Regions from separate parts of the Yersinia mollaretii ATCC 43969 genome, predicted to be linked through region 2. Evidence: riboswitches for the same ligand, from Rfam matches in the RefSeq annotation. Region 2 holds a riboswitch; the other holds the start of a gene.

Region 1 (15,245 bases), 1.9 Mb from region 2:
CAGCCGTGCCACCGCCGATCACGGCGACATCAACGTTTAAGGTTTTCATGTCTACTCCTAACAGGGAAAACAGCAAGAACAGCAAAATAGAAAATTTAATAAATAGAAAAAAAGGGTAGGCCGAAGCCTACCAAATTACTTCACTTTATCTTCATTTTTATTGATGTTATTAGGCAGACAGGTAATTCTCTAAATCATCACTGCCACCGATGTGTCGTCCGCCGATAAAGACTTGCGGTACAGTGCCACGGCCAGTGACGGCGCGCAGACTGACAGTGGTTGCATCTTTGCCCAGCACGATCTCTTCATATTGAATGCCGCGCTCTTGCAGCATTTGTTTCGCTTTGGCGCAGAATGGGCAGCCCGGTTTGGTAAAGACAGAAACAGATTCCTGTACTTTAAAATCAGGTGCCAGATATTTCAGCATGGTGTCGGCGTCAGAGACTTCAAACGGGTCGCCCGGCTTGTTGGGTTCCACAAACATTTTCTCAACCACGCCATTACGTACTAGCATGGAGTAACGCCATGAACGTGGCCCGAAGCCCAGATCCGCCTTCTCAACCAGCATATTCATGCCTTTGGTGAATTCACCGTTGCCGTCTGGAATAAAGGTAATATTTTCAGCACTCTGATCCGCTTTCCAAGCATTCATCACGAAAGTGTCATTGACGGACACACAGAGAATGCTATCAACACCGTGCTGTTTAAACACACTGGCCAGCTCGTTATAACGTGGCAGATGGCTGGAAGAGCAGGTCGGAGTAAACGCACCCGGCAGTGAAAACACAATCACCGTTTTGTTGTTGAATAGCTCGTCGGTGGTGACATCAATCCACTGGTCGCCCTGACGGGTATGGAAAGTAACCTGTGGGACTTTTTTCCCTTCTTGGCTTGCGAACATGTGTAACTCCTTAATTGGAAACTGAAATATTTAAATTTTTTGAAGTCATTCTTCGTTGGGACACATTATTCATTTTATCGCTTGATAGTTCTAATCACTGGTTGCTATCTTATCTATCGTCAATGGCTATCATAAAACGGAGTATCGATGAATATTCGAGATCTAGAATACTTGGTGGCGCTGGCTGAATTCAGGCATTTCCGGCGTGCTGCCGACTCTTGTCATGTCAGCCAACCCACGTTAAGCGGCCAAATCCGTAAACTGGAAGATGAGTTGGGTGTGATGCTATTAGAGCGCACCAGCCGTAAGGTTCTGTTTACGCAGGCCGGATTATTGCTGGTGGAGCAGGCCAGAACGGTACTACGGGAAGTCAAAGTACTGAAAGAGATGGCCAGTTTACAGGGCGAAAGCATGTCTGGCCCGCTGCATATCGGGCTGATTCCTACTGTCGGGCCTTATCTGTTGCCGCAAATCATTCCTACGCTGCATCAAGCATTCCCAAAACTGGAAATGTATCTGCATGAAGCGCAGACCCAAAACCTGCTAGCCCAGCTAGACAGTGGCAAGCTGGATTGTGCCATTCTGGCACTGGTCAAAGAGACTGAGGCGTTTATTGAAGTTCCGCTGTTTGACGAACCCATGCAACTGGCGATTTACGCCGATCATCCGTGGGCAGATCGTGATCGAGTGCAGATGCATGAACTGGCTGGCGAGAAATTGCTGATGCTGGAAGATGGTCACTGTTTGCGCGATCAGGCGATGGGTTTTTGCTTCCAAGCGGGCGCTGAAGAGGACACGCATTTCCGTGCCACCAGTTTAGAGACCTTGCGCAACATGGTCGCCGCAGGCAGCGGCATCACGCTGTTGCCTTCATTGGCGGTGCCGAATGAAAGAAAGCGTGACGGCGTATGCTATCTGGAATGCTACAAGCCCGTCCCCAAGCGCACCATTGCTTTGGTCTACCGCCCCGGCTCCCCATTACGTGGCCGCTATGAGCAACTTGCCGAGGCGATACGTGAGCACATGCAACCACGCATGAGCGAAGAACTAAAACAGGCGGTTTAAACCATTGAGCGCCGCCACACGATAGGCTTCAGCCATGGTGGGATAGTTGAAGGTAGTATTGACGAAATACTCGATGGTATTACCTTCGCCTTTTTGCTCCATGATGGCCTGTCCAATGTGGATAATCTCAGCCGCGCGTTCACCAAAGCAGTGAATGCCGAGGATCTGTTTGGTCTCCCGATGGAATAGGATTTTCAAGCTGCCGGTATTCATCCCAACAATTTGTGCGCGCGCCAAGTGTTTAAACTGCGCCCGGCCCACCTCGTAAGGCACTTTCATTGCGGTCAGATCCTGCTCGGTTTTACCGACAGAACTGATCTCAGGAATGGTATAAATGCCAGTCGGGATATCTTCGATCAAGTGAACATTGGCTTCACCTTTGATCATTGCTTGTGCGGCAATCCGCCCCTGATCATAGGCCGCAGAGGCCAGACTCGGATAACCAATCACGTCGCCGACGGCATACACATGGGGTAGCGCGGTCTGGTACATGCTGTTGACCTTCAGCAGGCCACGGCTATCCGCTTCCAAACCAATTTTTTCCAGCCCTAAGCCGCTGGTATTCCCCGTGCGGCCATTGGCGTACAACAAACAGTCCGCTTTGACTTTCTTGCCTGATTTCAAATGAACGATAACCCCATCAACCGTCCCTTCAATCTGCTCAAACTCTTCGTTGTGGCGGATAACCACGCCGTTATTCCAGAAGTGGTAAGAGAGGGCATCTGACATCTCCTGATCAAGGAAAGCCAGCAAGCGGTCACGGGTATTAATCAAATCCACTTTGACACTCAGGCCACGGAAGATTGACGCATATTCACAGCCAATCACCCCCGCGCCATAAATAATGACGTGTTGTGGCTCATGGCTGAGCTGCAAAATAGTATCACTGTCATAAATACGTTCATGGGTGAAATCAACGCCTGCCGGGCGATAGGGGCGTGAACCGGTCGCAATGACGATATTATCGGCGCGCAGTGTATCGTTGGTGCCATCGGCATAACGGACATTGATTGTATTGGCATCAATGAAGCTGGCATCGCCGGAGAACATCTGGCAGTGGTTGCGATCGTAAAAGCCTTGGCGCATACGGGTTTGCTGGTTAATCACGCGATCCGCATGGCTTAAAATATCAGCGAAAGAGGAGCTGATGGTTCGGGCATTGTCGCTGTAGAGTGGGTTTTGGTTGAATTCGATAATACGGCTAACGGCGTGGCGCAATGCTTTGGACGGGATGGTGCCCCAATGGGTACATCCACCGCCCACATTATTGTACCGCTCAATCACGGCAACGCGGGCGCCTTGCTTGACCAACCCCATAGCGGCACCTTCACCGCCAGGACCCGAGCCAATCACAATGGCATCAAAATGGAAGTGCTGTTGCATGTAGGAGAGACCTATTATTATACAAAATTACAACGAGATATTAACATCATTCCCGGTATAACCCAATCAACAATGGGTAAATCATTGTGATGGATGCTGTAAAGCAGCAATTCCGTCTTGGGATGATGCGTTTGTATAACGGTTGTTACTATAAAGTTTGGTATATTGCTGACTATATGTCTTAGATTGAGAATTTGGATATCCCTTGGGCACGATTATGGGCGTCAGAGCACAACAAAAAGAGCGGACTCGTCGTTCCCTTATCGAAGCGGCGTTCAGTCAGCTAAGTGCTGAGCGGAGTTTTGCCAGCTTAAGTTTGCGGGAGGTCTCTCGTGAAGCTGGCATTGCGCCGACTTCTTTTTATCGGCATTTCCGTGATGTTGACGAGCTTGGCTTGACGATGGTCGATGAAAGCGGCCTGATGTTACGCCAACTGATGCGTCAGGCACGCCAGCGAATTGCCAAGGGCGGCAGTGTTATCCGCACGTCAGTTTCTACATTTATGGAATTTATCGGCAATAACCCCAATGCTTTCCGCTTATTGCTGCGGGAGCGTTCCGGCACCTCTGCGGCTTTCCGTGCAGCGGTTGCGCGTGAAATTCAGCATTTTATTGCCGAGCTGGCCGATTACCTTGAGCTGGAAAATCACATGCCGCGCAGCTTCACCGAAGCGCAAGCTGAGGCCATGGTCACAATTGTCTTCAGTGCCGGTGCAGAAGTGCTGGACGTGGATATTGAACAGCGGCGACAGTTAGAAGAACGCTTGGTCTTGCAACTGCGGATGATCTCCAAGGGCGCTTATTATTGGTATCGTCGCGAGCAGGAGAAGCTCGCCGTTTCCCGCACGTCATAAGGAAAGGAAAATGATGGAACACTCTAACCCAGAAAAACACGCTGATCCTGAAACGCCAATGAATCCAGAGAAACCGTCTCACGCTGAAAAGCAGTCTTACTCTGAAAAACCGTCTCACGCTGAAAAACAGCCTCGCCGTGAAATCGGCACTCTGCTACTGGCGTTGATAACAGGGTTGGCCGTAAATGGTTCATTTAACGCACTCTTTAGCGCGTTCGTCCCTTTTTCAATTTTTCCGCTGCTGGCATTAATATTGGCGGTTTATTGTCTGCACCAACGCTACCTCAATTTTGCCATGCCACAGGGCTTGCCAGTGCTGGCTTCAGCCTGTTTCTTGCTGGGCATTTTGCTCTACAGCGCGATTGTGCGAGTTGAGCATCCGGCGATTGGTTCGAACTTTGTTCCCTCTATTCTTAGCGTGGCGCTGGTGTTCTGGATCTTGTTCAAGCTGAAAGCGCGTAAATCGGCGCAAGCGAACGAAGAACTGGAATCGGATAATAGCGATAACCAACAGACACAGTAGCTTTCTAGAGGAGATGACTCGATCTGGAACGGTGAGGACAGTCGGAAGAGTAAAGCGTCCGCGCCAGGGAGGGCGCGGCTCGAGCCCCCATGGAGGGGTTTACGGCGTCTTTACGATCCGCCTGTTCTCTCCGCCGCTGGCACTCTGTCAATAACTTCAGGGCAACATAGCGTTGCCCTTTTATTTATCTGCAATTCAAGTCGTTATCTGTAATTCAAGCGAGCCGTCACTCCCGCTTTTCCAGCCACACTCCACACTCCATATGATGGGTGTACGGGAACTGATCGAAGAGTGCTAATCGGCTGATTTTATGAGTGTGCTGCAACTGTTCCAGATTGGCGCACAGCGTCTCTGGGTTGCAAGAGATATAAAGGATGCGCGGATAAGCCTGCACCAGCTTGACGGTTTCGTCATCCAGCCCACTGCGCGGCGGATCGACAAAAATCGTCTCACAGTTATAGCTGCTCAAATCAATGCCCTTCAGGCGATTAAACTCACGAGCACCCTGCATGGCCTGAGTGAACTCTTCCGCCGACATCCGAATGATCTGCACGTTATCGATATTATTCGCGGCAATATTGTATTGCGCCGCCGCTACTGACGGTTTGGCGATTTCCGTTGCCAGCACGCGATCAAAATTACGCGCCAGTGCCAATGAGAAGTTACCATTACCGCAATACAGCTCCAGTAAATCCCCACTCGCCTGTTGGGTGACATCAATCGCCCACTCCAACATATGAATATTCACCGCCGCATTCGGTTGGGTGAAGCTATTCTCAACCTGACGATAAATCATCTCGCGACCGGCGACCGGCAACACTTCATCAATGTAGTCGTGATCCAGCATGATTTTGGTTTTCGATGCCCGCCCAATCAATTGCAGATCAAAACCTTGCTCGCGCAACTGATCACGTAATTCCCGCGCCTTCTGCTGCCACTCTTCATCTAATGGGCGGTGATACAGCAAAGAGGCGATCAGTTTACCGCTCAGCGTCGATAAATAATCAATCTGGAACAGCTTACGGCGCAAGATTGGCTCGGCCCGGATGGCGGTCATCAGGGCGCTCATTAGGCGATTGATTAACAGACTGGCTACCGGGAATTGCTCGACCCGAATACGCTGCTTGGTCTGTTGGTCAAACATGATGTGATACAGATCGTCCTCATCGTGCCAAACACGGAACTCCGCGCGCATCCGGTAGTGCTCAGCCGGAGAGCGGAATATTTCCGGCGCGGGGGCCTGAAACGGCAACATCATGGCCTGAAGACGGGCAGATTTCTCCGCCAATTGGTTTTCATAGCCGTCAGTCGGCAGGATGTTGGGAGTCATGTTTCTTCTCGTCTGGGCATAATAAAAGAGGGTTATTCCTGCGGATTGTAGGGAAAGTGGTTCTGATGTCCAGTTTTGTCGTCATTATCCCTTGTTACAGTAATGGAAGTCTAGACATCCATTTTACTTAATCGTAACATTGCGGTCCGGCCTCAAGCTGTACTTAAACACCTAAGAGTTAAAAGGGAATCCGGTGTAAATCCGGAGCTGACGCGCAGCGGTAAGGGGAAGTTACGGCGATAGGTTTCAACCAGACACTGTCCGCAAGGATGGGAAGTCATCGCCCGCTCTGTTCTCAGAGATCCCAAGCCCGAAGACCTGCCGGTATTACGTCGCAATATTCGTGGTCGTCGCGTACTACCGACCATGGCACTGCGGCATCCGCTATTTGAGTTTGGATGCTTTCCTAATGATCACTAAAAATACAATCACAATAAAAAAATACACGCTGCTCACGGCACTCTCTGTGACGGCATTTTCTGGCTGGGCGCAGGGCAACTCCACCACCGGTAATAATGACGAAATGGTGGTGACGGCCAGCCGTTTTAAACAGCCCGTTTCCACTGTGTTAGCCCCCACTGACGTCGTGACTCGGGATGATATCGATCGCTGGCAGGCCAAAAGCCTCAATGAAGTGATGCGCCGATTACCGGGCGTGGATATCTCGCAATTTGGTGGTTTAGGACAAGGCTCTTCTCTCTATATCCGTGGCACCGAAGCCCGGCATGTACTGGTGTTGGTTGATGGGATTCCCCTTGCGCGTACGGGTATCGTCAACAGCGTTGACTTCAATCAAATACCGATCTCCTTGGTACAACGCGTTGAATATATTCGTGGGCCGCGCTCTGCGGTGTATGGGTCCGGTGCGATTGGCGGCGTCATTAACGTGATTACGCAATCAGATAAAGAGGGGGCACAGATTAATGCGGGTGTCGGTTCCAAAGGCTATCAGCAATATGATGGCAGTGTCCGTCAGCGCTTTGGCGATACATTGGCGACGGTCGCCGGGGGGTATCAAACCACGAACGGCTTTAATATCAAACCGGGATCAAATTACTCGGTAGACAGTGACCGCGACGGCTTCCGCAATAAAAATTTCTGGGCAGGGCTGGATCATCAGTTCAACCAAGCCTTCTCCGGATTTGTGCGAGGTTACGGATATACCAACAGCACGGATTACGATGTCGGCAGCACACCTTACCTCCCTGAATACAGTGGTGATAAAGAGCGGTTATACAACCACACTTATGATACCGGCCTGCGCTATGCAGCGGGCGCTTACTCCTCCCAATTAATTGCTAGCTACCAGAAATATAAAGATTATAACTACAGCAGCCAATATGGCCGCTATGGGGTGGCGACCACGCTGGATGATATGGAACAGCGTAATCTGCAATGGGGCAACACCTATAGCTTCGAAAGTGCGACCCTGAGCGCAGGGATTGACTGGCAGCAGCAACGTTTGACCTCATCCAACACCACGATTTCTGACTCGTATAAGCGGGATAACACCGGCTTATATCTCAGCGGGCAGCAGAAATTTGATTCTGTGACGCTAGAAGCCTCTGGCCGTGCAGACAAAGATGAGCAATTTGGTTGGCATGAGACATGGCAAACGGCGGCGGGCTGGGAATTCGTCCCTGACTATCGCGTAACCTTATCTTACGGCACAGGTTTCCTGGCACCGTCATTAGGTCAACAGTATGGCGCACAGCGCTTCAGTCCTCCGATTGAGTCAAACAGCAACCTTAAGCCAGAGGAGTCTCGCCAATGGGAAGCTGGGTTAGAAGGGGTGACCGGGCCGCTTGACTGGCGTTTGTCTGCTTATCACAACAAAATTGAAAACCTAATCGACTACGACTCTGACCCAATGACCGGCATTGGGCAGTATTACAATGTTAACTCCGCAACAATTAAAGGTCTGGAGTGGACCGGCAACCTCGATACGGGCATCTTCACCCATCAGGTCACATTGCAATATATTGACCCGCGCAATGATCTCAATAACGAAGTCTTAGCCCGCCGCTCTAAACATCAAGCCAAGTATCAGTTGGACTGGACAATGTTCAATTTTGATATAGATATCTCTTACCAGTATTACGGCAAGCGCTACGACAATAACACCTCTCTATATAGTGTTACTCAGCGTGAATTGCCGAGTTACAGCACAGTAGACACGTCGATTGCTTATCCCGTTACTTCTCATCTAACAGTTCGTGGTAGAATTGCTAACCTGTTTGATAAAGATTACGAAACGGCTTATGGCTATAAAACCGCTGGACGAGAGTATTACCTCACAGGAAGCTATAACTTCTAAGGCTAATACGGCTCCTCGCCCGACAGCGCTGATTTTCGACTCAGGTGTTGGCGGGCTGTCTGTCTATCAAGAGATTCGGCAGTTACTGCCGGATCTCCACTATATCTATGCTTTCGACAACGTTGCCTTCCCTTATGGAGAGAAGTCCGGCGAATTCATCGTTGAACGTGTCTTGGATATTGTCACCGCCGTACAACAACGCCACCCACTGGCGATTGTGGTCATTGCATGTAACACCGCCAGCACTGTCTCTCTTCCTGCCTTACGTGAGCGCTTCGCCTTCCCGGTCGTTGGCGTGGTTCCGGCTATCAAACCTGCGGTGCGGCTCACCCGCAATGGGGTTGTTGGCTTACTGGCGACTCGCGGTACCGTTCATGCCTCTTATACTCTGGACCTCATTGCGCGCTTTGCCACAGATTGCAAAATTGAGCTATTGGGTTCATCTGAGCTGGTGGAACTGGCAGAAACCAAGTTGCACGGTGGCGTCGTTCCAGTCGAAGCATTAAAGAAAATCCTTCATCCATGGTTGGCAATGCGTGAACCACCCGACACCATCGTATTGGGTTGCACTCATTTCCCTCTATTAACAGAAGAGTTAGCGCAAGTCTTGCCGGAAGGCACCCGCATGGTCGATTCCGGAGCCGCAATTGCTCGCCGCACCGCTTGGCTGATCTCTTCTCAGGAAAATGTGGTTTCTTCTCAAGATGAAAACATGGCGTATTGCATGGCGCTGAACGTGGACACTGACGCTTTATTGCCCGTTTTACAGGGTTATGGCTTCCCAACGCTGCAAAAACTGCCAATTTAACGGCGTTTTGACTAAAGAAACAGCGGTTGAAAAGTTTTTTCAAATTAGGGGTTGCAGCCTGTCAGGAACTCCCTATAATGCGCCTCCACTGACCGGGAACAACGAAACACACTTCGCCGGGTCAGGAAGAGAAAAGAAGACGTTTGAGTTCGAAAGAAACCAAATAAAACCTTGACTCTTCAGCGGGAAAGCGTATTATCTGCCTCCCGCGTTACCGTAAGATTCGCCGCAAGGCAAACGGGTAACGAACGCTCTTTAACAATTTATCAGACAATCTGTGTGGGCACTCGCAAGACGATATCGAAGCCTGTTTCGGCAGGCAGAAGCAATATCAAAGTCTTGAAGAGTGACCAAAGCAGTACACATTTGAACTTCGGTTCGAATGCATATTTGCAGAAAGTAATCTTTGAGCATCGCTACTTTCATTAGTAGCAAATCAAACAAATCTTAAATTGAAGAGTTTGATCATGGCTCAGATTGAACGCTGGCGGCAGGCCTAACACATGCAAGTCGAGCGGCAGCGGAAAGTAGCTTGCTACTTTGCCGGCGAGCGGCGGACGGGTGAGTAATGTCTGGGAAACTGCCTGATGGAGGGGGATAACTACTGGAAACGGTAGCTAATACCGCATGACCTCGCAAGAGCAAAGTGGGGGACCTTCGGGCCTCACGCCATCGGATGTGCCCAGATGGGATTAGCTAGTAGGTGAGGTAATGGCTCACCTAGGCGACGATCCCTAGCTGGTCTGAGAGGATGACCAGCCACACTGGAACTGAGACACGGTCCAGACTCCTACGGGAGGCAGCAGTGGGGAATATTGCACAATGGGCGCAAGCCTGATGCAGCCATGCCGCGTGTGTGAAGAAGGCCTTCGGGTTGTAAAGCACTTTCAGCGAGGAGGAAGGCAGTCGTGTTAATAGCACGATTGATTGACGTTACTCGCAGAAGAAGCACCGGCTAACTCCGTGCCAGCAGCCGCGGTAATACGGAGGGTGCAAGCGTTAATCGGAATTACTGGGCGTAAAGCGCACGCAGGCGGTTTGTTAAGTCAGATGTGAAATCCCCGCGCTTAACGTGGGAACTGCATTTGAAACTGGCAAGCTAGAGTCTTGTAGAGGGGGGTAGAATTCCAGGTGTAGCGGTGAAATGCGTAGAGATCTGGAGGAATACCGGTGGCGAAGGCGGCCCCCTGGACAAAGACTGACGCTCAGGTGCGAAAGCGTGGGGAGCAAACAGGATTAGATACCCTGGTAGTCCACGCTGTAAACGATGTCGACTTGGAGGTTGTGCCCTTGAGGCGTGGCTTCCGGAGCTAACGCGTTAAGTCGACCGCCTGGGGAGTACGGCCGCAAGGTTAAAACTCAAATGAATTGACGGGGGCCCGCACAAGCGGTGGAGCATGTGGTTTAATTCGATGCAACGCGAAGAACCTTACCTACTCTTGACATCCACAGAACTTAGCAGAGATGCTTCGGTGCCTTCGGGAACTGTGAGACAGGTGCTGCATGGCTGTCGTCAGCTCGTGTTGTGAAATGTTGGGTTAAGTCCCGCAACGAGCGCAACCCTTATCCTTTGTTGCCAGCACGTAATGGTGGGAACTCAAGGGAGACTGCCGGTGACAAACCGGAGGAAGGTGGGGATGACGTCAAGTCATCATGGCCCTTACGAGTAGGGCTACACACGTGCTACAATGGCAGATACAAAGTGAAGCGAACTCGCGAGAGCCAGCGGACCACATAAAGTCTGTCGTAGTCCGGATTGGAGTCTGCAACTCGACTCCATGAAGTCGGAATCGCTAGTAATCGTAGATCAGAATGCTACGGTGAATACGTTCCCGGGCCTTGTACACACCGCCCGTCACACCATGGGAGTGGGTTGCAAAAGAAGTAGGTAGCTTAACCTTCGGGAGGGCGCTTACCACTTTGTGATTCATGACTGGGGTGAAGTCGTAACAAGGTAACCGTAGGGGAACCTGCGGTTGGATCACCTCCTTACCTAACGATACGCATTGCGCAGTGTCCACACAGATTGTCTGATAGAAAGTAACGAGCAAATAAGGCCGGACTGAGAAATTAGTCGGGCTTTAGTACCTTGTTGGGTCTGTAGCTCAGGTGGTTAGAGCGCACCCCTGATAAGGGTGAGGTCGGTGGTTCAAGTCCACTCAGACCCACCAACTCACCATTCCCTGTTGAGTTGCAGCAATAAGGTGATTTGCTTTTTATATGGGGCTATAGCTCAGCTGGGAGAGCGCCTGCCTTGCACGCAGGAGGTCAGCGGTTCGATCCCGCTTAGCTCCACCATATAAAAAACTATTTCAAAACGTACTGCGGTCGCAAGACACAGTGGGTTGTGAAATATTGCTCTTTAACAATCTGGAACAAGCTGAAAATTGAAACAATACAGCTGAAACTTATCTCTCCGTAGCAGTACTGAGATAAGAAGTAACCTGTATTAGAGTCTCTCAAATAATCGCAATGCGACAGGTTTTCGATGTCAAAAAGTGAGTGAGCGACGCAAAGGCAAGGCGTACCGCGCACAGCAACCGGAGTGAACTTAACGTTCATGAGGATTGCGCGCACGGAACAACACCGCATTTGTGAACGCGCAACCACTTTGAGCACAGAAACACCTTCGGGTTGTGAGGTTAAGCGACTAAGCGTACACGGTGGATGCCTAGGCAGTCAGAGGCGATGAAGGGCGTGCTAATCTGCGATAAGCGTCGGTAAGGTGATATGAACCGTTACAACCGACGATACCCGAATGGGGAAACCCAGTGCAATTCGTTGCACTATTGCATGGTGAATACATAGCCATGCAAGGCGAACCGGGGGAACTGAAACATCTAAGTACCCCGAGGAAAAGAAATCAACCGAGATTCCCCCAGTAGCGGCGAGCGAACGGGGAAGAGCCCAGAGTCTGAATCAGTTTGTGTGTTAGTGGAAGCGTCTGGAAAGTCGCACGGTACAGGGTGATAGTCCCGTACACAAAAATACACCTTCTGTGAACTCGATGAGTAGGGCGGGACACGTGACATCCTGTCTGAATATGGGGGGACCATCCTCCAAGGCTAAATACTCCTGACTGACCGATAGTGAACCAGTACCGTGAGGGAAAGGCGAAAAGAACCCCGGCGAGGGGAGTGAAATAGAACCTGAAACCGTGTACGTACAAGCAGTGGGAGCACCTTCGTGGTGTGACTGCGTACCTTTTGTATAATGGGTCAGCGACTTATATTTTGTAGCAAGGTTAACCGAATAGGGGAGCCGTAGGGAAACCGAGTCTTAACTGGGCGTCTAGTTGCAAGGTATAGACCCGAAACCCGGTGATCTAGCCATGGGCAGGTTGAAGGTTGGGTAACACTAACTGGAGGACCGAACCGACTAATGTTGAAAAATTAGCGGATGACTTGTGGCTGGGGGTGAAAGGCCAATCAAACCGGGAGATAGCTGGTTCTCCCCGAAAGCTATTTAGGTAGCGCCTCGTGAACTCATCTTCGGGGGTAGAGCACTGTTTCGGCTAGGGGGTCATCCCGACTTACCAAACCGATGCAAACTCCGAATACCGAAGAATGTTATCACGGGAGACACACGGCGGGTGCTAACGTCCGTCGTGAAGAGGGAAACAACCCAGACCGCCAGCTAAGGTCCCAAAGTCATGGTTAAGTGGGAAACGATGTGGGAAGGCATAGACAGCCAGGATGTTGGCTTAGAAGCAGCCATCATTTAAAGAAAGCGTAATAGCTCACTGGTCGAGTCGGCCTGCGCGGAAGATGTAACGGGGCTAAACCATGCACCGAAGCTGCGGCAGCGACGCTTAGGCGTTGTTGGGTAGGGGAGCGTTCTGTAAGCCGTTGAAGGTGGCCTGTGAGGGCTGCTGGAGGTATCAGAAGTGCGAATGCTGACATAAGTAACGATAATGCGGGTGAAAAACCCGCACGCCGGAAGACCAAGGGTTCCTGTCCAACGTTAATCGGGGCAGGGTGAGTCGACCCCTAAGGCGAGGCTGAAAAGCGTAGTCGATGGGAAACAGGTTAATATTCCTGTACTTGGTGTTACTGCGAAGGGGGGACGGAGAAGGCTAGGCTAGCCGGGCGACGGTTGTCCCGGTTTAAGCATGTAGGCGGAGCGACTTGGTAAATCCGGTTGCTTATCAACGCTGAGGTGTGATGACGATGCACTACGGTGCAGAAGTAGTTGATGCCAAGCTTCCAGGAAAAGCCTCTAAGCATCAGGTAACATTGAATCGTACCCCAAACCGACACAGGTGGTCAGGTAGAGAATACTCAGGCGCTTGAGAGAACTCGGGTGAAGGAACTAGGCAAAATGGTGCCGTAACTTCGGGAGAAGGCACGCTGGCATTAGGTAAAGAGACTTGCTCTCGGCGCCGAAGCCAGTCGCAGATACCAGCTGGCTGCAACTGTTTAATAAAAACACAGCACTGTGCAAACACGAAAGTGGACGTATACGGTGTGACGCCTGCCCGGTGCTGGAAGGTTAATTGATGGGGTCAGCCGCAAGGCGAAGCTCTTGATCGAAGCCCCAGTAAACGGCGGCCGTAACTATAACGGTCCTAAGGTAGCGAAATTCCTTGTCGGGTAAGTTCCGACCTGCACGAATGGCGTAATGATGGCCAGGCTGTCTCCACCCGAGACTCAGTGAAATTGAACTCGCTGTGAAGATGCAGTGTACCCGCGGCAAGACGGAAAGACCCCGTGAACCTTTACTATAGCTTGACACTGAACATTGAGCCTTGATGTGTAGGATAGGTGGGAGGCATCGAAGTGTGGACGCCAGTCTGCATGGAGCCAACCTTGAAATACCACCCTTTAATGTTTGATGTTCTAACTCGGCCCCATAATCTGGGGTGAGGACAGTGTCTGGTGGGTAGTTTGACTGGGGCGGTCTCCTCCCAAAGAGTAACGGAGGAGCACGAAGGTTAGCTAATCACGGTCGGACATCGTGAGGTTAGTGCAAAGGCATAAGCTAGCTTGACTGCGAGAGTGACGGCTCGAGCAGGTACGAAAGTAGGTCTTAGTGATCCGGTGGTTCTGAATGGAAGGGCCATCGCTCAACGGATAAAAGGTACTCCGGGGATAACAGGCTGATACCGCCCAAGAGTTCATATCGACGGCGGTGTTTGGCACCTCGATGTCGGCTCATCACATCCTGGGGCTGAAGTAGGTCCCAAGGGTATGGCTGTTCGCCATTTAAAGTGGTACGCGAGCTGGGTTTAGAACGTCGTGAGACAGTTCGGTCCCTATCTGCCGTGGGCGTTGGAAGATTGAGAGGGGCTGCTCCTAGTACGAGAGGACCGGAGTGGACGAATCACTGGTGTTCGGGTTGTCATGCCAATGGCATTGCCCGGTAGCTAAATTCGGAAGAGATAACCGCTGAAAGCATCTAAGCGGGAAACTTGCCTCGAGATGAGTCTTCCCTGGGGCTTTAAGCCCCCTGAAGGAACGTTAAAGACTATGACGTTGATAGGCTGGGTGTGTAAGTGCAGCGATGCATTGAGCTAACCAGTACTAATGATCCGTGAGGCTTAACCTTACAACACCAAAGGTGTTTTGGTGATTTGAGAGTAGATTTTCAGCGAATGTTCCGAGATTGGATTGGCTGGCTGACGAGAGTTTATCGTGAGCGAGTTAATTGAAACAGAATTTGCCTGGCGGCCTTAGCGCGGTGGTCCCACCTGATCCCATGCCGAACTCAGAAGTGAAACGCCGTAGCGCCGATGGTAGTGTGGGGTCTCCCCATGCGAGAGTAGGACACTGCCAGGCATCAAACACGAGTTATCAGAGTGACATCTGATAACTGAAAAATCGCCAAAGGCGGTTTTGCACAGCGCGGAGCGCTGGCCCTTAGGGGTAAGTATCGGGAAGATACACGTAAAAGAATCGGTGGAGCGGTAGTTCAGTTGGTTAGAATACCTGCCTGTCACGCAGGGGGTCGCGGGTTCGAGCCCCGTCCGTTCCGCCACTTATTTAAATTATGCCTGCTTATCTTAGCAGGCATAATGTTAAGCGTAATTTAGGGGCGTAGCTCAGTTGGTAGAGCACCGGTCTCCA
Region 2 (15,245 bases):
GGATATCGCGGATATTGCCGGTTGGGCTGACTTGGCGCAGCGCACGAAGCGCATTGGTGACAAACACCCGCTCTTTAGCTGAGCGGCGGATATTGCGGACTTTTTCCAGTGCGTAATCACCCGGTAGCGGCACCAAACCTTCCGGTTTGACTACCACCAGTCGGGCAAAAACCTCGGGTGAAAGCGGTTGTGGGAAGAACTGAACACTGCCATCTTCGTGGCGCAGGTGGAACAGACTCTCCACTTTGGCGAGCGGATACTTTTTGATATCTTCCGCCAGATAGCGGTCTTGGAGATCCAGTTCCGAAGCGATGATCATCGTCACCATGTCGCCAGCCCCCGCCAGATGAGTGGCGACAATTTGGCCTTGCGCGTTGATGATGGAGGCGTCGGTAGAGCCAGCCCCCAAGTCGAGAATGGCGAGTGGCCGCCGCGTCCCGGGTGTGGTCAGCGCGCCAAGTATTGCCGCTTCGGCTTCCGCCCCCCCGACCTGAACATCAATACCCAAGGTTTTTTCGATCTCACTGGCGATATGCGCCATTTGCAGGCGATCAGATTTCACCATCGAGGCAATACCTACCGCTTGCTCAAGGGAGAACTCGCCCGCCAGACCGCCAATGACATTGACTGGCACCGCCGTGTCAACGGCGAGCAGGTCTTGAATGAAGATCTCATTGGTCGGTTTGTTGGTCAGTTCGGCCATGGTTTGGCGCACGTGTTCGAGCATGCCGCCGATATTGGTGCCCGCTTCGCCACTGACATTGTCCAGATGCCGGAAGCTGTTCACCGCCGTCATAATGGCTTCACTGCCCGTGGCGACATCCACCCGCACAGTACGTCCATCGGCGAACAGCTCCAGATGACCCGCAGGAATAGAGCGCGCTTTTACGTCCCCTTCCGGCGTTTTCACCACCACCGCTGAACGTGTGCCAATCAAGGCGCGTGCCACCGGGACAATGTTTTTGGTCTCTTCGGCGCTGAGTTCAAATACCGTGGCAATGCCATAGGGGTTAGAGAGGGTTTCAATCACCTGACCCGGCATGGCAACCTCCACCGCCGCCAACATGCCCATCGGGATGCGGTCAATGTGCAGCACCTCATCGACGATAGGCAGTGGGTGGTTGAGGCGGTTGCTGACCAGCACGCCATCGTCACGTTGCAAGATAATCGCCGTAATGCGGTATCCCGCGCCGTTAGCTGCATTGACCACCGTCGCGACATCAGCAAAATCAACTGCCGATGGCACCACCAGAATATAGGGTTGGGCAGGGTCACGGGTGACCAGCTCATCAAGGGTGATGGTCAGCCCAACCCCTAACCCCAGTCCGCCGGGGGTTTTCGGGTTGTGGCCGATCATGGTGGATTCGGTGATGATGGTTTCCGTGATGGTCTCCATCGCCACATCACCAATGACCGGGGTCGCTTCGTTAATGCGGATCAGACTGATATCGCCCAGCGCGATACCGGCCTTCTCCACCAACAAGGCCAGCGCTTTGTGGATGCCGAAAATGTTGCGTTGCGTCCCTTTGATACCGGTGGTTTCGGTGAGGGCGCTGGTGACAAACTGCAACTGACCGTCAGCCGCACATTGTGCCAATGCCACTTCCGTTGATGAGTTACCGATGTCAATGCCTGCTATATACCGCATGTCCGTTCCTTAGATGGCTGACGATTGATTAATCGTCGCCTTTGAGCTTTTTGCGCTGGACATACAACACGGCAGCTTCGCGCACGAAGGCGGCGCAGATAGTCGCTTTGTAGGTTTTTTCCAGATCATCAGCAATGGCGTTCAGCTCCTCTTTGCTTGAGCGGAACGGGCGCAGGGCGTTATAGATATCTAACACCTTGTCATCCGGCACGGCGGTCAGCTCAGCGGCACGTTCGAAGTTCATTGCCAGCAGCGGGCGGCCCGCATCTTTCGCAATCGAGGCTTGAATGCGCAGGATCTCCGGGGTAATCCGCAAATCCTGTGAGGTGACACTGCCGTTCAAAACATTCGCCAGCGTCAGATCATCCAGCGTTTTATTGGTGGCGGTTTTCACCCAATCAGGGTGTTTGTTCGCCAGCGGATAATCTGAGACTTTGGCATTGCTGCGCGAACTGGCTGCGGGTGCCGCACAAGCCGCCGCAGGTGTCTGGCCCTGCAAGCTGTTCATCTTGTTCAGCACATCGCGAACCATGGATTCAATAGCTTCGGAATTCATTGTGTTTTCCTTTGTTAAAGCGCCACCCGGAGTTCCTGAGGATTCTTGCCGGTCACCACATATTTGGTTTCTTTAATGTGCAGAATCGCGGATTTGGCCTGATATTTTGGCCGTGCCATTTGGTCGTTCAGGGTCGGTACTGGTTGTGGTGACTCCCGTTTGGCATAGCGCGCCGCATTTTTACCAATCAGGCGGTAGGTATCCAGCGTCAGCAGCGGCGCTTGCGGGAACAGCTCCAGATTGGAGAGTGGCGGCAGACCTTGCTGATGAATGACTATCGTGCCTTTGGATTGGATGCCGATAGAGATACCGGAACCGCTCAGGCGGTTGCCCTCCACCGCGACAAACGCCACATCGGAGGATTTGAAGCAGCGGATAACCCGCGCCTTGATCCCCTCCTCTTCGATACCGGCAATCAGCTCGCGCAGAATATTTTTGTGCGGGATGCCGACGATATTGGCGGTTTGCGACAGACCAAATGCTGGGCCGACCGCAATGATCACCTCATCCTGATTGCTGCCGGGGCGGGCTTCACCCACTTCGGTGAGGAAATCCCCGGCGGCCACGGCCGTTGCCGCCGTCGCAGGCTGGGACACTGGCTTAAAGGAGACGGTATTGTTGTCTCCCTGCATTTCCTGCAATACGCCTTCGATAATTTGGCGTAACAGTTTTTCGTTAATATCGACCATCTCGTGAACCCCTTAGCCAAGCTCATTCGGATCAAGCGCGTTTGGAATGTTTTTGATCTCTTCCCAACGTGCACCTTCCAGCCGGTAACCGGTAGCTGGACCCGCGTAGTCATTGACGTCATTCACCGCTGACAGCACTTGGTTGTCACCTTTGATGATCGCCGAGGTGTGCAGGTAGTCACCGGCAATTTTGGCTTTCTGGATGTTGAGCATGTCTTGCGCCACATCTTCGAAACCACCTTGTGCCAAGGCCTTAACCACTTCCAGACCGGTGCGGTTTTTGCTGATGATCTCCTGAGCGAACTTGATGTCTTCGACGATGTTACGGTCCGGCATATCTTTCGAGCCGTGAGCATAAGTGGCCGCAATCACCTCTTCGTCAGTGATGGGCGGTAGCCCCATTCCGGCGAACACCGCTTGCAGGGCGCGCGCGGCTTTATTACGAATCGCCACCACGTCCGCTTCCAACACTGGGCGCAAGCCGCCATCCACTTTCAGGTCGCGCTGTAACACGTTGTAATCGTCAAAGTCTTCGGCGTCTTCGTTGGAGCCAGCGAACATGTTGTCGTAGTTCGGCACCGCAGAATAACCGGAGGAGATAAAGTCAGTCCCCGGCAGGAACTGCATCAGCAGGCGTGCAGTACGGCGCATATCTGAGTGGGTAAAGGTCTGGTCGTTACTGGAGGCGCACTCTAAGTCCAGCGCCGAACAGATCAGGTTCTCCGCCAAGATGGCACGGATGCCGGATGGCACAGCCGAAGGCACACCGACGCAGCTTACTGAGCCGTTTTGCAGCCCTTGAACCCCAGCCGCTTTGGTGATGTAGATACAGCGAGCCTCCAGATAAAGCATGGATTTACCTTCGGCGTAGCCCATTTGGACTTCAGAGCCGGAGCCAGAGGTAAAGCGCATTTTTAACCCGCGTGAGGCATAGGAGGAGGCAAGGAAGCCTTTCGACCATGGGGTGTCATCGCCGTCGGTAAACACCGGTTCTGTCCCATAGACCGAAATGGTTTCGGCGTAACAGGTGTGGCCCAACATGCCTAATTTCAGCTCGGTGGCTTCTTCCAGCGAACATTGGGTCAGTACACCGGGGCGACCGACTTGCGAACCGACCAACAGCGCGATGGCATTAAAGGGCGCATAACGGGCTACGGCCACCGTGGTTTCCTGCTCGTCGAAGCCACGGAATGCGCCTTCGGCAGCATCGGCGGCAATCTGCACCGGATTATCTTTGACGTTGGTGACGTGAGCTTGCTGTGATGGGGTACGACGTGCGCGCATTTTCTGCATCGACATCATCATCTCCACCACATTCATGTGGGAGACCACTTCGACGATTTTGGCCGGTGTCATGGCGGTCGTCAGCGGCACAATGGTGCGGCGCGACACATTGGGGTCACACAACATATTGGCCAGCTTGATGGAATCCATCTTCATCACCTCTTCCGCGTGGTCGAGATTGATGCCGTAGCGGGCGATAAAGTGATCGATCAGGTCGAAACTGCTCTGTGGTTTGCCATCCAGCTCGGTCACCACGCCGTTAACGATCTTGATGGAGGGTTTAGGATCGTTCGGGCTTTCCATGGCAATAAAGCCTTCCTCGATCCACTCTTTGACAAAGCCGTCCTGATTAACCGGGCGTTTCGCCAACGCTTCAAATCTTTTCGATTTCATGAAACAGCCTCACTGTGGCGTCAGATATAAGAAGGGCGGTCGTTTTTCGGTTCAGAACCCAAGGTTCCTAAGACCGTTTTGCCGATCTCACGGGCAGAGATGACTGCCTGACGGACTGCGCCAGAGTCGCCGGAGATAACCAGAATCACTTCGTTACTGAAGCTGGTGCCCTGTGCCGGAGAGCTGTAAGCCACCACGTCAACATTGGCGGATTTCACAGCAGTATCGGCCATCAGCACCCCAATTGACGCCGGAGCACCCACAATCACGCCGCAAGAGCGACCCAGTGGTGCGCCGAAGGCTTTCTCTAAGGCATGACTGGCGCGGGCGCTGTATTGCAGCTCAATGTGGCCCGCTTCATTGGCGTAAACGTCGCCGAAGGTCCGGTCCAACTCTTTCAGTGCCACTTCGACGGCGCGTTTGACATCAGACACATCATCACCGCCGAAGATAATCAGTGAACCATGACCGGCACCGCCTTTGGTGTCGCGGGGTAACTCAATGCTGACCACTTCGGTATTGGTGGCTTTGACTGCTTCATCGGCTGCCATAATGTGTGGGCCTGCGCCAGTACGCGCGCCCAAAATGCCGATCGAGCGGTAGCGTTTTTCCAGCTTCATTGCGTCTAGCAGGGCGCTATCGACGTTGGCGATAACCAGACCGACCGTGTCACCGATCGCGGTTCCAACAAATTCCGTTAAACTGCACGTTTTCTCAGCCATAGCCGTATCTCGTTGTTTATGGGAGGGTTGCGTAGAAGACGCCGGAGCGTGTTCACTGACTTTCGCTATCACCTGCGCCATGATTTGGTCGACCAGGTCATTGCTTTTCATTCGTGACTTCCCTTAGGTAGACGGCCCTTCGGTAAAAAAGCCTCGACATCGGTATGTGGGCGCGGAATCACATGAGTTGATTTCACTTCGCCCACTTTAGCGGCCGCGCTAGCCCCTGCATCGGTAGCCGCTTTCACTGCCCCGACATCACCCCGGACGATGACGGTGACCAAGCCCGAGCCGATTTTTTCGTAGCCCACCAATGTCACATTGGCCGATTTCACCATGGTGTCAGCCGCCTCAATAGCTGCGGTCAACCCTTTGGTTTCCACCATTCCTAGTGCTTCTTGTTGCATAAGTACCTCGACAAATATCATGTTCAAAAATAATGTTGTTATATTCAGTAATAACGTTGTCAGGTTCGTGCTGAGAACGAATATACAAACAAGCAATGAAAAAGAATGGCTGTATTGAATTTACTGGCGGGAATGGTTAGCGACCCAATAACAAAATATTGTCATCACAATGCGCTAGTGGCGTGTTTTTTATGGGGATTCTCATTATTTATTAGGGTAATAACTGGTCATTGACTATTCAAAATTTAAATTAAGTAGGTGACAGTTGTTATTTATTTTGATAATCGCGCGCCTGCCCAGTAATAGAGGGGATGGAGGTCAATATAAATATAATGGGAGAGCTGGCGGTGTATTAAAGGTAAAAGTGCGAGCCTGATAACAATAACGGAAAGAATAAAGAGCAAGAAAGTCATATGGCTGAATAAAACCTAAAAGTCTCTGTTTGCATGGGGTTAACGCTAATTTTGGCGGCAGCAATGGCAAGAATGTGTTATCGAAAGTCTAGTTTTTGTTTAATGAATCACGAATCACGACAACACTTTCATTTTGCGCCTCTTTATAGTGGCTGAGTCAAGGGCCGTGCACTACTTCATCTACTTTTGGGTAGATTGATCATAATAATCACAAGCAGGGTAACTCTATGAACGACTCACTCAAGGCTCAGTGTATTGCAGAATTTCTTGGTACTGGGCTATTTCTGTTTTTTGGTATTAGTTGTCTGGCGGCACTGAAAGTGGCGGGGGCCAGTTTTGGTTTATGGGAAATCTGTATCGTGTGGGGGTTGGGGATTTCATTGGCCGTTTATCTGACCGCAGGGATTTCCGGCGCTCACCTTAACCCCGCGATTACCATTGCGCTGTGGCTATTTGCTTGTTTCCCCGGCCGCAAAGTGATCCCTTACTCTATCGCCCAAGTGGCGGGGGCGTTTGGTGGCGCGGCACTCTCCTATATGCTGTATCACAACTTATTTACTGATTTTGAAACGGCACATCAGATGGTGCGCGGCAGCTTGGAAAGTCTGCAATTAGCCAGTATTTTCAGTACCTTCCCATCACCGGCTATCAGTGTTTGGCAGGCCGCATTTGTTGAAATCATCATCACCTCGATTCTGATGGGGCTGATTATGGCGTTGACCGATGATGGCAATGGTGTGCCGCGTGGCGCATTAGGGCCATTGTTAATTGGTATTCTGGTGGCGGTCATTGGGGCATCTACCGGCCCGTTAACCGGCTTTGCCATGAATCCAGCACGTGACTTCGGTCCTAAATTATTTACTTTCTTTGCCGGGTGGGGAAAAATTTCCATGACCGGTGGCCGCGATATTCCCTATTTCATCATCCCTATCGTGGCTCCTATTATTGGCGCTTGTCTGGGCGCGGCGGTCTATCGTTTCTTCATTGGCAAAAATCTGGCGTGCAATACCTGTAAATTAGAGGATGAAGAAGCCGCTAATTAGTTGTCTGGCGGTTAACGCGAATTTCCTCATCTTGAAACGGTGAAACAGGATGAGGAAATTTCGTGATCTGTTCTGGTTAATGGGTTGATTATTGTCCCCTGTTGACGATGACTCTGGTAAGGTGGATTGTTATTTATCTTCATTTTTCCAGAGAGTAAACCTTCACAGGGAAATAGGTTTTTATCTTGCTAACGGGAATGAAAATATAACAATGCGTTAACACATTAAACATAACAGGGATGATTTGTGGCAACAAACAAAAACGTAATAACAATAAATTATAATTAACTGAGAGGTTTTATCATGATTTCTGCCAGTTCTCTAAACTCAGAGCTCATCAATAAAATCGCGCAGGACTTTGCTCAGGCAACGGGGTTGGCCGTAGTGGTGGTCAATATTCACGGCGAAGAGATTTCCGACTTATTTAATTTCACGCCATTTTGTCAATTAATGCGTCAAGACCCAGTGAACCACCTTCGCTGTCGAATGAGTGATCGTTGTGGCGGTCTTGAAGCCTCAAAATCCAATGAACCTTGTATTTATCGCTGTCACGCTGGGCTGACGGACTTCTCTATTCCGCTGGTGATTGCCGGCCATCTGGTGGGGTTTGTGTTATGCGGTCAGGTGCGGTTGCACTCTGATGTTTATCTGATTGATATTTTGAATATTGATAACCACTGGAAACAGAATCCGGCCCTGATGGATGAGTTCCACAATGTGCCAATAATGGATTTTTCGCGGGTGATCGCCTCGGCGGATCTGCTGAAGCTGATTGTTGAGAATTGCTTAAAAAAACACCTCAACTTCGTGGTCATTAATGACAATATGGGCAGCAAAGAGCCGGGCAAGGTACGGCCTGTTCATCCGCACGATAGCAAAATGAAGAAAGTCTTACGCTACATCGATACCCATCTGTCAGAAGAGCTGCGGCTAGAGGATGTGGCGAGTAAGGTCTATCTCAGCCCCTACTATTTCAGCAAATTATTCAAAAAATATCAGGGCATCGGGTTTAATGCTTGGGTGAACCAGCAACGGATGGCCAATGCCAGAGAGATGCTGCAACACAGCGATTGGAGTATTGCCAGTATTGCCAAGAATCTGGGTTTTTCGCAAACCAGTTATTTTTGCAAAGTGTTCCGCCAGACCTATAACGTTACACCGCAGGTATTTCGCTCACTCTCTTCTGAACGCAGCGAAATGGAATAACTGTGATTGAGTTAATATTATTCAATTGCGCCCTGTGCTTTCGTTTTCTATTTAACAAATAAGCTAAAAATTAACTATTCAAAATAATTAATGACAATATTTTGTTATCCTTAGAATGGCTTTATTTACAGTAACTGGTTGTTATTGATTGTTTTTCTAAAGTCAGACGGCAATTTTTTGTTGTTTTGATGCCAGAAAAGGATCACCAAAAAATGAAATTCACCATTTTTTCTGAACGGAAAGGCGTATATTAATTTTATGGCAGGCTAATAAAATGCCCATGAATAATCGCGCTGTTATAACAGTGTAAATAAAGAGATAAATTAGATAACGAAATAATAAATTAAATAACAGAATCTACTGTTTTAAGTATTTGTAGTTACTGATAGGGTCATGTTATGCGCTAAAGCATAACTGGGAAGGGGGTGACAATCCCCCGCAGCCCCCGCTGCTGTGATGCTGACGAACCCGCTGTTACCACTGATCCATCGGATTGGGAAGGTGCGGGGGAGAATGACGCTAAGCCAGAAGACCAGCCAGATCGGTAAAAGATATTCAACTCCTTCGGTGGGAAGCGGGTTGTCATCAGATGCGCGCAGCGGTGACGTTGCGTAGACGCACCTTTTTGACACTGCTATCCCGCTTGAAATGGCGGGATTTTTTATGCAACGGTCAGGCAAACACGCCTTTATTATCGCCGGAACAGGCAGCGGATGCGGCAAAACCACCGTGACGCTGGGCATTCTGCGTGCCTTGATGGCCCGAGGGCTGTCGGTGCAGCCATTTAAAGTGGGGCCAGATTACCTCGACACTGGCTGGCATACCGCCGTCAGCGGCGTGACCTCACGCAATCTCGATGCCTTTATGTTGCCCCCCACCACCCTCAATGGGCTGTATAACCAGCATATGCGCCATGCCGATGTGGCGGTGATTGAGGGGGTGATGGGGCTGTACGACGGTTACGGCATCGACCCCGATTATTGCAGCAGTGCCGCGATGGCGAAGCAACTGGGCTGTCCGGTGATTTTGCTGGTGGATGGCAAGGCGGTCTCGACCTCGGTCGCCGCCACCGTCATGGGTTTCTGCCAGTTTGACCCCAAGCTGGTGATTGCTGGGGTGATTGTTAACCGCGTCAACTCTGACTCTCACTATCAGCTATTGCGCCACGCCATTGAGCACTATTGCGGCATTCCGGTCTTGGGCCGTTTGCCAGTGATGGAAGAGGTGGCGTTGCCATCGCGCCATTTGGGGTTGATTCCGGCACCCGAGCGGAGTGGGGCGGGCAAGCCGCCGGACAGTGATCCGTGCTGGCAGCGACTGGCACAGCAGATTGAGGCGACCCTTGATCTCGATCGGCTACTGGCGCTGACCCACTGTGCCGCACTGCCCGCAGGCACCCCACCTGAGTTACCTCCCCATACATTGGCCGATGGCCTGACACTGGCCCTCGCCGAAGATGAAGCCTTCAATTTCTACTATCCCGACAATCTGGATCTGCTCGAGCAAGCTGGAGTGCGCATCCAACGTTTTAGCCCGCTGCATGACCGCCAGTTGCCCGCTTGCCAGATGATCTATCTGGGCGGCGGCTACCCCGAGATCCACGCCGCTAAGCTGGCCGCCAATACTGCCATGCGCGCGGCGTTACAGCAGGCTCACCGCCAACAGATCCCTCTGTATGCCGAGTGTGGCGGCTTGATGTATCTCGGCGACGGTTTAACTGATGAACAGGGGCAGCGCCATTCGATGGTGGGGATTTTGTCCGGCGAAAGCCGGATGGGAAAACGGCTGACCCGCTTTGGTTACTGTCAGGCCGAGGCTCGCCGCGACACCCTATTGGCGGCCCAAGGCGAGACTCTGCGCGGTCATGAATTCCACTATTCCGATTTTACCAGCGCACTGACGCCCGCCTTTGATAGCAGCAAGTGGCGCGATGGTGTCGCCCTCCAGCGCTGGCAAAGCGGCTATCAAGTGGCGAACACCCAAGCCAGCTACCTGCATATCCACTTCGCCCAACGCCCCGGTTTACTCAATGGCTGGCTGAGCGCGGCTCGGAGTCGGCTATGACCCTCGCCGCGTGGTTTGTGGCTTTCTTGCTCGATAGCTGGCTCGGCGACCCGCCGCACTGGCCCCATCCGGTGCGCTGGATAGGCAATTTGATCACGTGGCTGCAACGGGGAATTCGCGCGGTTTGCCACAGCGAGCGCTCACTGAAATGGGGGGGAGCGCTGTTGTGGCTGCTGGTGGTCGGTGTGACTTGGCTGGTGAGTTGGGGATTTTTAGCGCTGATGACGCAGATTAACCCTTGGCTCGGCTGGTTGGCGCAAGTGTGGATGATTTACACCCTGCTGGCGGGGCGCTGCTTGAGTGACGCGGCACAGCACGTGTTTGAGGCGCTGCAAACGGGGTCGCTGGCGCAGAGTCGCGAAAAGCTGTCATGGATTGTTGGGCGCGATACCTCGCAACTGGAAAAACCGCAGATCACCCGCGCGGTGGTGGAGACCGTGGCGGAGAACAGTGTCGATGGCGTGATTGCCCCGCTGTTTTTCCTGATGTTAGGCGGCCCACCGCTGGCGATGGCCTACAAAGCGGTCAATACCTTGGATTCGATGGTGGGGTACAAAACCCCGAAATACCGGGCGATCGGTTATGTGTCGGCACGAATGGATGATCTGGCGAACTGGCTACCTGCGCGGCTGAGCTGGTTACTGCTCAGTGCGGCGGCGGGGTTGATTCGGGCTGATTATCGGCAGGCGCTGCGCATCGGTTGGCGCGATCGCTATCAACACGCCAGCCCGAACTGTGCATGGTCGGAAGCCACGGTAGCCGGAGCCTTGGGGGTGCGCCTCGGTGGCCCGAATCACTACTTTGGCGAGCGGGTCGAAAAGCCTTGGATTGGTGATGATCGGCGTGAAATCGCGCTCGAAGACATTCCGCGCAGCATCAATTTGATGCGGATAGCGTCACTGTTAGCCCTTCTACTCTTTGCCCTGATTCACCTGCTGCTGGTCGGCATTTAACAAGGATAACCTGATGAACTATATAAAAAACCCGCAGCAGATCGAGCAAAACAGCTTCGTGATTATCGGCGATATCATTGCCGAGCAGCGGCCCGATTACCACTTTGCCAGTGAAATGCACGAAGCGGTGATCAAGCGGGTGATCCATACCACGGCCGATTTTGATTGGCTGGATATTCTGCACTTCTCGCCGCAGGTCTTGACCCACATTACTGAGGGCATCCAACGCGGTTGCACTCTCTACACCGACACCACCATGGCGATGTCCGGCATCAATAAAACGCTACTCAAGCAGATGGGCTGTGAATGCCGCTGCTATATCAGTGACCCACGAGTGGTGGAGAGTGCGCCGCAACAGGGCATCACCCGCTCAATGGCGGCGGTGGATGTGGCGCTGGCGGAGCCGGGCGAAAAACTGTTTGTGTTCGGCAATGCACCCACCGCGCTATTTCGCCTGCTGGAGCGGCAAGGCACGCCAGTGGCGGTGATTGGGGTACCGGTCGGTTTTGTCGGCGCGGCGGAATCAAAAGCGGCGCTGGCTGAAAGTGAGCTGCCCTGTATCGCCGCGCTGGGGCGCAAAGGCGGCAGCAATGTGGCGGCCGCCATCATCAACGCCATCCTCTACCAGTTACGGGGGCGCGATGAGTGATCTGACGGTGAGTGACCCTCAAGAGCGGCAAAACGCGCCACTCGACAGCATTTGGCATAACGGCAAACAGTACCGCAAGGGCTATACCACTGGCTCCTGCGCTACGGCAGCAGCGAAAGTGGCGGCGTTAATGGTACTGCGCCAGCAAGTGATTGATCAGGTAGCCATTGTCACTCCCTCCGGCATCAGCTTGAGCCTGAATGTCGAGCAGCCGCTGATTGAGGGGCAGCAAGCCACGGCGGCGATCCGCAAAGATGGCGGTGATGATGTTGATGCCACCCACGGCATGTTGATTTTTGCTCGCGTCACCCTCACCGAACAGACCGAGATCACCCTGCGCGGCGGGGAAGGGGTGGGCACCGTCACCCGCAAAGGCATTGGCCTGCCAGTGGGCAGTTCCGCCATTAATCGCACCCCACGCCAGACCATCGAGGCCGCCGTGCGCGAGGTGATCGGGCCGTTACGCGGCGCAGCGGTAGAGATCTTTGCGCCCGAAGGGGAAGAGCGGGCGAAGAAAACCTACAACGGGCGGCTGGGGATTCTCGGCGGCATCTCCATCATCGGCACCACGGGCATTGTTACGCCGATGTCGGAGGAGAGCTGGAAACGCTCACTGGCACTGGAGTTGGAGATGAAACGGGCGGCGGGGGAAGATCGTGTGATTCTGGTGCCGGGTAACCACGGCGAGCGCTTTGTCCGCGAACATTTGGGCTTGGATAGCCAGCGGGTGGTCACCATGAGCAACTTTGTTGGTTACATGCTGCAAGAGACGGTGCGACTGGGTTTTCGCCGCGTGCTGTTGGTGGGGCATCCCGGCAAATTGGTCAAAGTCGCCGCTGGCATCTTCCACACCCACAGCCATATTGCCGACGGGCGCATGGAGACGCTGGTGGCAAATCTGGCCCTGATGGGTGCACCCCATGCGCTGTTAGTTGAGGTTAATCAGTGTGATACCACCGAGGCCGCCATGGAGCTGATTGCTGAGCAGGGCTGGCAGGGGGTCTACACCCGCATCGCGGAGCGCATTTGTGAGCGCATTAGCGAAATGATGCGTTTCTCCGTTAACCCGCCGCAGTGCGACGCCATTTTATTCTCTTTCGATAACCAAGTGCTGGGCAGCAACCGACCACTGGATGAGATTCTGGAGGCGCAACGATGATTATCGTCGTGGGCATTGGCCCCGGTGATACCCAATACCTCACCCCCAATGCATTGCAGGCGATTGATTGCGCCGAGGTGCTGGTGGGCGGCAAACGCCATCTGGCGACCTTCAGCAGTGATGGCCGCGAAAGCCGCCTGCTGGATGCGGATCTGCTGGGGCTATTGGAGTGGCTGGACAGCAACAAAGATCGCGCCATTGTGGTGCTGGCCTCCGGCGACCCGCTGCTGTATGGCATCGGCAAACTGCTGGCGGCGAATTTTAGCGCCGACCAACTGCAAATTGTCCCCGGCATCAGCGCGATTCAATATCTGTGCGCCAAAGTGGCACTGGATATGAATGACCTTTTCCTCACCAGCAGCCATGGGCGAGCGCCCGATTTTGACTGGATCTTCCAGCACGACAAAGTGGCGATGGTGACTGACGGCACGATCGGCCCGCGCGCCATTGCTGATGCGCTGCATCAACGCGGCCTTGCCCGCACCCTGATTATTGGTGAAAACCTCTCCCAACCCAATGAACGCATTCACCGCCTGTCGGTGGATCAAGTGGCGGCCCGTTACGAGATGAATGTGGTGGTGATCCTCAATGAGAGATGAGCTTTTTATTCGCGAACAAAATGTACACGGGCGAACCGTGCCGATGACCAAAGAGGCGGTGCGCGCGCTGGCACTGGAACGGCTGGAGTTACCCGGTGCGACTCACCTGATTGATGTTGGCGCGGGGACGGGCAGTGTGGCGCTGGAAGCGGCACTGCGCTTTCCCGATTTACGGGTGACGGCCATTGAGCGCAATCCGGCGGCACTGGCGCTGATTCACGAAAACCGCCAGCGGCTAGGGTGCCACCATGTGGAGATCATCGCGGGTGTGGCTCCGTTGCCACTGCCCCATAGCGCGGATGCCATTTTTATCGGCGGCAGCGGCGGCCATTTGACCGCACTGATCGACTGGGCGCTGATGATGCTCAACCCGGATGGGCGTCTGGTGCTGACCTTTATTCTGCTCAATAACCTCAATGAGGCATTGAATCACCTACAGACCTGCGCCGTCAGCCAACTGGATTGCGTGCAGTTGCAACTCGCCAATCTGACGCCGCTGGGCAGCGGACACTATTTTAAACCGAATAATCCTACTTATCTTATTTCCTGCCACAAGGAGGCGCGCCATGTCTGAGTATCCTAATACCGCGACCCAAAATACCGTGCAACGCGATCTCGTCCAGCCATGGGATACACAAAAAGTGTGGTTTGTCGGGGCCGGGCCAGGCGACAAAGAGCTGATCACGCTGAAGGGCTACCGCTTGCTGCAACAGGCGCAGGTGGTTATCTATGCTGGCTCCCTGATCAATACCGAGCTGCTGGAGTACTGCTCGCCACAGGCAGAGTGCCACGACAGCGCGGGCCTGAATCTGGCTCAGATCATCGCACTGATGGTCGAGGGAGTGCAGGCGGGCAAGTTGGTGGTGCGGCTGCAAACCGGAGACCTCTCACTCTACGGCTCGATTCGCGAGCAGGGCGAAGTCTTGGGTGAGCATGGCATTGGCTTTGTGTCGGTGCCGGGGGTCAGTGCTTTCTTGGGGGCGGCGGCACAACTGGGAGTGGAGTACACCGTGCCGGAAGTGGCGCAGAGCCTGATTATCACCCGCATCGAAGGGCGCACACCAATGCCGCCGCTGGAGCAGTTGGAAGCCTTCGCCGCCCACCAAACCTCAATGGCGATTTTCCTCTCGGTGCAAGAGGTGGATCGTGTGGCTGAGCGCTTAATTGCCGGCGGTTATCCCGCCACCACGCCAGTGGCAGTGGTCTACAAAGCCACTTGGGCGGAGAGCCGCACCGTGCGCGGCACTCTGACTGACATTGCCGAGTTGGTGCGGGCGGCAGCAATCAATAAAACCGCACTGATTTTGGTGGGAGCCTTTTTGGGCGATGAGTACCACTACTCCAAACTCTATGACGCGGGGTTCAGCCATGAATACCGTCAAGCCTGAGTCGATCGCGGTATTTTGCCTGACCCCCGGCGGGGTGCGGCTGGCGCGGCGCTTGCAAACCCACTTACCGCT

The links. Region 2 has a riboswitch for cobalamin ahead of HRD69_RS13180 (cobyrinic acid a,c-diamide synthase CobB). Riboswitches for the same ligand answer to the same signal wherever they lie in the genome.
Positions count from the first base shown of each region.
Region 1: another riboswitch for cobalamin. It lies ahead of btuB (TonB-dependent vitamin B12 receptor BtuB); the one in region 2 lies ahead of HRD69_RS13180 (cobyrinic acid a,c-diamide synthase CobB).

Region 1 is NZ_CP054043.1:1,046,683-1,061,927, reverse strand. It holds gene HRD69_RS04670 (dihydrolipoyl dehydrogenase) at 1-49, opposite strand, end outside; gene HRD69_RS04665 (glutathione peroxidase) at 170-901, opposite strand; gene oxyR (DNA-binding transcriptional regulator OxyR) at 1,049-1,966, shown strand; gene sthA (Si-specific NAD(P)(+) transhydrogenase) at 1,949-3,349, opposite strand; gene fabR (HTH-type transcriptional repressor FabR) at 3,567-4,202, shown strand; gene HRD69_RS04645 (YijD family membrane protein) at 4,261-4,725, shown strand; partial or broken gene HRD69_RS20770 (gluconate 5-dehydrogenase) at 4,815-4,880, shown strand; gene trmA (tRNA (uridine(54)-C5)-methyltransferase TrmA) at 4,952-6,055, opposite strand; cobalamin riboswitch at 6,186-6,395, shown strand; gene btuB (TonB-dependent vitamin B12 receptor BtuB) at 6,465-8,372, shown strand; gene murI (glutamate racemase) at 8,317-9,180, shown strand; rRNA gene HRD69_RS04625 (16S ribosomal RNA) at 9,630-11,172, shown strand; tRNA gene HRD69_RS04620 (tRNA-Ile) at 11,275-11,351, shown strand; tRNA gene HRD69_RS04615 (tRNA-Ala) at 11,403-11,478, shown strand; rRNA gene HRD69_RS04610 (23S ribosomal RNA) at 11,821-14,727, shown strand; rRNA gene rrf (5S ribosomal RNA) at 14,842-14,957, shown strand; tRNA gene HRD69_RS04600 (tRNA-Asp) at 15,080-15,156, shown strand; tRNA gene HRD69_RS04595 (tRNA-Trp) at 15,210-15,245, shown strand, end outside.
Region 2 is NZ_CP054043.1:2,980,945-2,996,189, forward strand. It holds gene HRD69_RS13140 (diol dehydratase reactivase subunit alpha) at 1-1,648, opposite strand, end outside; gene pduE (propanediol dehydratase small subunit PduE) at 1,677-2,204, opposite strand; gene HRD69_RS13150 (propanediol/glycerol family dehydratase medium subunit) at 2,219-2,893, opposite strand; gene pduC (propanediol dehydratase large subunit PduC) at 2,906-4,570, opposite strand; gene pduB (propanediol utilization microcompartment protein PduB) at 4,591-5,403, opposite strand; gene pduA (propanediol utilization microcompartment protein PduA) at 5,400-5,699, opposite strand; gene pduF (propanediol diffusion facilitator PduF) at 6,340-7,155, shown strand; gene pocR (transcriptional regulator PocR) at 7,459-8,361, shown strand; cobalamin riboswitch at 8,733-8,916, shown strand; gene HRD69_RS13180 (cobyrinic acid a,c-diamide synthase CobB) at 9,025-10,425, shown strand; gene cbiB (adenosylcobinamide-phosphate synthase CbiB) at 10,422-11,378, shown strand; gene HRD69_RS13190 (cobalt-precorrin-8 methylmutase) at 11,392-12,027, shown strand; gene cbiD (cobalt-precorrin-5B (C(1))-methyltransferase CbiD) at 12,020-13,186, shown strand; gene HRD69_RS13200 (cobalt-precorrin-7 (C(5))-methyltransferase) at 13,183-13,785, shown strand; gene HRD69_RS13205 (decarboxylating cobalt-precorrin-6B (C(15))-methyltransferase) at 13,775-14,359, shown strand; gene HRD69_RS13210 (cobalt-precorrin-4 methyltransferase) at 14,352-15,173, shown strand; gene cbiG (cobalt-precorrin 5A hydrolase) at 15,154-15,245, shown strand, end outside.